Regions from separate parts of the Streptomyces sp. NPDC044719 genome, predicted to be linked through region 1. Evidence: riboswitches for the same ligand, from Rfam matches in the RefSeq annotation. Region 1 holds a riboswitch; the other holds the start of a gene.
What was found. A riboswitch is a leader RNA that binds a small molecule or an ion and turns the genes downstream of it on or off. The one in region 1 is predicted to bind glycine.
Positions count from the first base shown of each region.

Region 2: linked by a shared signal. The riboswitch ahead of gcvP (aminomethyl-transferring glycine dehydrogenase) and the one ahead of gcvT (glycine cleavage system aminomethyltransferase GcvT) in region 1 are both predicted to bind glycine.

Region 1 is NZ_JBWKHE010000001.1:1,138,385-1,141,782, reverse strand. It holds gene AC07DF_RS05330 (enhanced serine sensitivity protein SseB) at 1-447, opposite strand, end outside; gene AC07DF_RS05325 (AAA family ATPase) at 831-1,499, opposite strand; glycine riboswitch at 1,682-1,782, shown strand; glycine riboswitch at 1,784-1,909, shown strand; gene gcvT (glycine cleavage system aminomethyltransferase GcvT) at 1,947-3,068, shown strand; gene gcvH (glycine cleavage system protein GcvH) at 3,169-3,398, shown strand, end outside.
Region 2 is NZ_JBWKHE010000004.1:9,888-13,285, forward strand. It holds gene AC07DF_RS15935 (DNA polymerase IV) at 1-728, shown strand, start outside; gene AC07DF_RS15940 (PRC-barrel domain-containing protein) at 746-1,120, opposite strand; glycine riboswitch at 1,234-1,329, shown strand; gene gcvP (aminomethyl-transferring glycine dehydrogenase) at 1,506-3,398, shown strand, end outside.

The DNA.
Region 1 (3,398 bases):
GTCCAGCGGGGTCCGGCCGGCCCGGCACAGCTCGGCGACGGCGGGCGGCGGGAGCGGGATGCCGACCACGCCACCGGGGTTGATGGCTATCCCCGCGTGCGGGGGCAGACCACGGGCGAACTCCACGGCCGGCGCGATGGTGTACGACATGTGCGAGCCCACGACCTGGCGGAACTGCTCCTCGGAGCTGAACACCGGTACGAACGCCTGGCCGTCGATCTCGATGCCGGGGAGGTCGAGGGGGCCGCTCTGCGGGCCGCCGCCGTTGGGGAGCGGGATCCACACGAAGCTCCGGCCGAGCACCTCGACGATCCGCCCGCCGGCCGAGGGGCCGGCGCCGAGGGAGGCCGAGAGCACCTCCTCCAGCTCGTTGCCGGGCCATCCGCCGTGCGGGTGGGTCTGCGTCTGCGCCGGGAAGTCCGCGGAGAAGTCCGCCGGGAAGTCCATCTGCCTACCGCCTGCCTGAAACCACTGCTGTGGCTCAAAGGCTAGCGGCTCGGGAACGAGGGACGACCACCCCGTGAACCACGACGCGGGGCCGCGGGCGACCGGCCCACGCTTTTCGGGCTCACCGACTGCGGCTGCCCGCCCATGAACACGGTGCACTGGCCGGTGCCGCCTGCCCCATGAACGCGGCTCACCGGTCAGTGCCGCCTGCCCCATGAACACGATTCACCGACTGCGGCCACCGGCCCATGAACCCGGCTCACCATCCGCGGCCGCCGACTCCGCGAACACGGCTCACCGACGGCGGCCGCCAGCCCGGTAGCCAGAGCCGCCGGCCGCGCGGACAGCCGGCACCGTCCGTGCCGGTTCACGGGCCCGGGCCGTCAGCCCGCGAAGGCGATGCGGTGCAGGGTGTTCGCCGCGTCGCGGTCGGCGAGGATCGCCGAGCCGCAGCCGCTGGGCAGTTCGCCGCGCTCCACCTCTCGCAGGAGGCGGGTGGTGGCCGCGCGGTGGCGCAGGAACGCGTACCGCGAGACGCCGCGGCCGCGGTCGCGCTGGCCGGCCAGGGCCTGTTCGGGGGCGACGTCGAGCATCAGAAGGTGGAGCGTGCCGCCCCGGCGGCGGGCCTCGCGGGCGAGCCAGCGGCGGACCCAGGCCTGGGTGCCGCAGTCGTGCACGACGACGCCCTCGCCGGTGCGCAGGGCGCGGCGCAGTCCGGCGTAGTGCGCGAGCCGGACGAGCGGGCGGTAGACCGCGTACGGCAGGGCGCGCGGCATGCGGAGGTCCCAGTGGTCGCGGGTGTCCTGGGAGTCGATGCGCCGGCCCGGCACGGTGCGCCGCATCAGCGTGGACTTGCCGCTGCCGGGCAGGCCTGTGACCACGACGATGTCGTTGGGGCCGAACAGCAGCGCGTGCGGGCCGCGGCCGGCGCGCTCGCGCAGATCGCGGACGACCGGCACCGGCTGCGGGCCGCAGGCCGCGCGCACCGGAGCGGCCGGCTGCTCGGGCAGCGCGATGCCCGACGTCGTGGCGTACGCGGTGGTCCTGTTCACCGTGATCGTCCTCCCCTGGGGCCAGGTACGGAGTCCCATGCCCGCCGAGTGTAAAGAGAAGGTAATGCCCGATGTCTCTGGATTTAGTCCTCTTCCTGCAACATCCCTGCTACAGGGTGGTCCCCCTGCCACCCCGCGACAATGCGTGCAATGATGTGCGCGCCAACTGCATACCGGCCGTTTGAATCCGCGCGGGAGAGTCCCCAGCACCGTCCGACGCTGGGGCGCCGAAGGAGCAAGTCCCTCCCTTGAATCTCTCAGGCCCCGTTACCGCGCGGGCGAGGCACATCTGAAAAGCGGGCCGCACCCTTCTCCGATTCCGGGGAAGCGGCGTGGCTCCACCCAAGGTGCAAGCCGTGTCCCGAGTGGTCATGGCGAACCTCTCAGGTTCCGATGACAGATGGGGAGGAACGACCTCGCCGTCATGCCTTGGGAGACAACCGACCGATGAGCAGTACAGGAGAACTCCGCCACACCGCGCTCGATGCCCTGCATCGTTCGCTCGGCGCGACGATGACCGACTTCGCCGGCTGGGACATGCCCCTGCGCTACGGCTCCGAGCGCGACGAGCACAACGCCGTGCGCACGAAGGCCGGGCTCTTCGACCTCTCCCACATGGGCGAGATCACCGTCACCGGCCCGCAGGCCGCCGCCCTCCTCGACTTCGCCCTGGTGGGCAACATCGGCGGGGTCAAGCCCGGCCGCGCCCGCTACACCATGATCTGCCAGGCCGACGGCGGCATCCTCGACGACCTGATCGTCTACCGGCTGGGCGAGACCGAGTACATGGTGGTCGCCAACGCCTCCAACGCGCAGGTGGTCCTGGACGCCCTGGTGGAACGTTCCGCCGGCTTCGACGCCGAGGTGCGCGACGACCGGGACGCCTACGCGCTGCTCGCCGTACAGGGCCCGGAGTCCCCGGGGATCCTGAAGTCCCTGACCGACGCCGACCTCGACGGCCTGAAGTACTACGCCGGACTGCCCGGCACGGTCGCGGGCGTCCCGGCCCTCATCGCCCGCACCGGGTACACCGGCGAGGACGGCTTCGAGCTGTTCGTGAAGCCCGAGCACGCCGTCGAGCTGTGGCAGGCCCTGACCAAGGCGGGCGAGGGCGCCGGCCTGGTCCCGTGCGGCCTGTCCTGCCGCGACACGCTGCGCCTCGAGGCGGGCATGCCGCTGTACGGGCACGAGCTGAGCACCTCCCTGACGCCCTTCGACGCCGGGCTCGGCCGGGTGGTGAAGTTCGAGAAGGAGGGCGACTTCGTGGGCCGCGAGGCCCTGACGGAGGCCGCCGCGCGCGCCGAGCAGAACCCGCCCCGCGTCCTGGTCGGCCTCGTCGCCGAGGGCCGTAGGGTCCCGCGCGCCGGGTACCCGGTGGTCACCGGCGGCGAGGTGATCGGCGAGGTCACCTCCGGCGCCCCCTCCCCCACGCTCGGCAAGCCGATCGCGATGGCGTACGTCGACCCCGCGCACGCGGCGCCCGGCACACCCGGTGTGGCCGTGGACATCCGGGGCAGTCACGAGCCGTACGAGGTCGTGGCGCTGCCGTTCTACAAGCGCCAGAAGTAGACACTGGCCGCGGGCCGTCACAGCGGTCCCGGGCATCTCATCCCCGCTCACCAGCGGTCCCCTTCATCAGCACTCCCGCGCGTACAGGAGAATCCAGGCCATGAGCAACCCCAAAGAGCTGCGTTACAGCAAGGAGCACGAGTGGCTGTCGGGCGCCGAGGACGGCGTCTCGACGATCGGCATCACGGAGCACGCGGCGAACGCGCTGGGCGACGTCGTCTTCGTCCAGCTCCCGGCGGTCGGTGACGCCGTGTCCGCCGGTGAGACCTGCGGCGAGCTGGAGTCGACCAAGTCCGTGTCCGACCTCTACTCCCCGGTCTCCGGCGAGGT
Region 2 (3,398 bases), on a different contig from region 1:
GGCTCTACGCCATGGCCCTGGCGCGGGACGACCGGCCCGTGGTGGCCGAGCGGGAAGCGAAGTCGGTGTCGGTCGAGGACACCTATGACGTGGACATCCACGACCGGCTGCGGGTCGGGCTGGAGGTGCAGCGGCTCGCCGACCGCTGTGTGCGGAGGCTGCGCGAGGCCGGGCTGTCCGGGCGGACCATCGTGCTGAAGGTGCGGCGGTACGACTTCTCGACGCTCACCCGGTCCGAGACGCTGCGCGGGCCGACGGACGATCCCGGGGTGATCCGTGAGGCGGCGGCCAGACTGCTGGACTCGGTCGACACGACGGGCGGCGTGCGGCTGCTCGGAGTGGGCGTCAGCGGGCTCGCCGACTACACGCAGGAGGACCTGTTCGCGCAGGCGGCCGGTCAGCGAGCGGTCGCGGAGGGCCCGGCCGAGGAGCACGCCGCGGCGCCGGTCGAGGAGCAGCCCGTGCCGGCCGAGCGGCGTTGGCCCGCCGGGCATGACGTGCGGCACGCCGGGTTCGGGCACGGGTGGGTGCAGGGCAGCGGCCTGGGGCGGGTCACCGTACGGTTCGAGACGCCCGACTCCGAGCCAGGGCGTGTGCGGACCTTCCGGGTCGACGATCCGGAGCTGGAGCCGGCGGATCCGCTGCCGCTGGTGTTACGAGAGTCTGAGGGGGTCGATGGGCCGGATGGTGACTCCGGGGGTGTGGGGCTGCGCTCCGTTGCTCCTTAGGCGGCTCGCGGAGGGCTTCAGGCCGTCTCGTCCGTGCCTGCCAGTTTGCCGAAGTCGTGGTCCTGGAGCGGGGGAGGGGCGGCGACGTCGAGGCCGTAGTGGTGGTAGAGCTGGAGTTCCTGCTCCGGGGAGAGGTGGCGGCCCACGCCGAAGTCGGGGGCGTCCTTGATGAGGGCGCGGTCGAAGGGCACGTGGAGGGCGCCGTCGATCAGTTCGCTGGGCTCGAGGGGGACGAAGGCGTCCCGGCTGAACAGGCCGGTCCGTATGGCCGCCCACTCAGGCACGCCGGTGGCGTCGTCGAGGTACACCTCGTCGATCGTGCCGATCCTGGTTCCGTTGCGGTCGAACGCCTTGCGGCCGATCAGGTTGCGCGGATCGATATCGGTTCGCACGGGCCCTCCACATGGTCGCAACTCATCCGTAACCACTACAAAACGGCACAATCGAGGAGGCGGCCACTCGAAGGTTCGTGCGCTGACCGCGCTGGTAGGCTGACAACGGCTGCTGACCCCGTGCGGGAGAGTCCTCCAGACACCATCGGAGGCGCCGAAGGAGCAAATCCTCCCCGGAATCTCTCAGGCTCACGTACCGCACGGACGAGGTCACTCTGGAAAGCAGGGCGGATGTCACGGCTTCCGCCCTCACCGACGGTGAAAGCCGGAGGCCTTCGGGCGATCCGGTGAAGCTCTCAGGTTGACATGACAGAGGGGGAGGCCGTCCGGGTACCCGTGCCGTGGTGCCCCTCGAAGGTCGTGTCAGACCAGGAGGCCTCCGCATATGACCGCCCATCGCATTCCGCTCTCCGACCTCGAAGAGGCAGTCCCCTTCGAGCAGCGCCACATCGGCCCCGACCACGAGGCCTGCGCCAAGATGCTCGCGCAGGTCGGCTACGGCTCGCTGGACGAGCTGACGACCGCCGCTGTTCCGGCTGTGATCAAGAGCGCCGAGGCGCTGGACCTGCCGGGCGCCCGCAGCGAGGCCGAGGTGATCGCCGAGCTGCGCTCCCTCGCCGACCGCAACCAGGTCCTCGGCTCCATGATCGGGCTCGGCTACTACGGCACGTTCACGCCGCCGGTCGTCATGCGCAACGTCATGGAGAACCCTTCCTGGTACACGGCCTACACGCCGTACCAGCCGGAGATCTCGCAGGGCCGGCTCGAGGCGCTGCTCAACTTCCAGACCATGGTCGCCGACCTGACCGGACTGCCGACCTCCGGCGCGTCCCTGCTCGACGAGGGCACCGCGGCGGCCGAGGCCATGGCGCTGTCGCGGCGGCTGGGCAAGAACAAGAAGGGCCTGTTCCTGGTCGACGCGGACGCGCTGCCGCAGACCATCGCCGTGATCCAGACCCGCGCCGAGCCGACCGGAGTCGAGGTCGTCGTCGCGGACCTGAGCGACGGCATCCCCGCCGGGATCGCCGAGCGCGAGATCAACGGCGTGCTGATCCAGTACCCGGGCGCCTCCGGTGCCGTGCGGGACATCAAGCCGGTCATCGACCAGGCGCACGAGCTCGGGGCGCTCGTCACCGTCGCCGCCGATCTGCTGGCGCTGACCCTGCTGAAGTCGCCCGGTGAACTCGGTGCGGACATCGCGGTCGGCACGACACAGCGGTTCGGTGTGCCGATGGGCTTCGGCGGACCGCACGCCGGTTACATGGCCGTCGGTGAGAAGATGGCACGCAGCCTGCCCGGGCGGCTCGTCGGCGTGTCCGTGGACGCCGACGGGAACAAGGCCTACCGGCTGGCGCTGCAGACGCGTGAGCAGCACATCCGCCGTGAGAAGGCCACCAGCAACATCTGCACCGCCCAGGTGCTGCTCGCCGTGATGGCCGGCATGTACGCCGTCTACCACGGGCCCGAGGGCCTGAAGAGCATCGCGCGGCGCACCCACCGGTACGCCACGGTCCTCGCCGCCGGGCTCGCGAACGGCGGTGTGGAGGTCGTGCACGGGGCCTACTTCGACACCGTGACCGTGCGCGTCGAGGGCCGGGCCGCCGAGGTCGTGGCCGCCGCGGAGCGGAACGGGATCAACCTGCGTCTCGTCGACGCCGACCACGTCTCGATCGCCTGCGACGAGACCACCACGCGGGCCCAGTTGCGTGCCGTGTGGGCCGCGTTCGGGGTCGAGGGTGTCGTCGAGGCGCTGGACGCCGCCACGGAGGACGGGCTTGCGGGTGCCCTGCTGCGGTCCGACGAGTACATGGCCCACCCGGTCTTCCACCAGTACCGCTCCGAGACCGCCATGCTCCGCTACCTGCGGCGGCTGGCCGACCGCGACTACGCGCTCGACCGCGGCATGATCCCGCTGGGCTCCTGCACCATGAAGCTCAACGCGACCACGGAGATGGAGCCGGTCACCTGGCCCGAGTTCGGGCAGCTGCACCCCTTCGCGCCCGCGGCGCAGGCTGAGGGCTACCTCACGCTCATCCACGAGCTGGAGGAGCGTCTCGCCGAGGTCACCGGGTACGACAAGGTGTCCCTCCAGCCGAACGCCGGGTCGCAGGGCGAGCTCGCCGGTCTGCTCGCTGTCCGCGGGTACCACCGGGCCAACGGGGACGAGCAGCGCACCGTGTGCCTGATCCCGTCCTCCGCGCACGGGACCAACGCCGCGAGCGCGGTGATGGCGGGCATGAAGGTCGTCGTCGTGAAGACCGCCGAGGACGGCGAGATC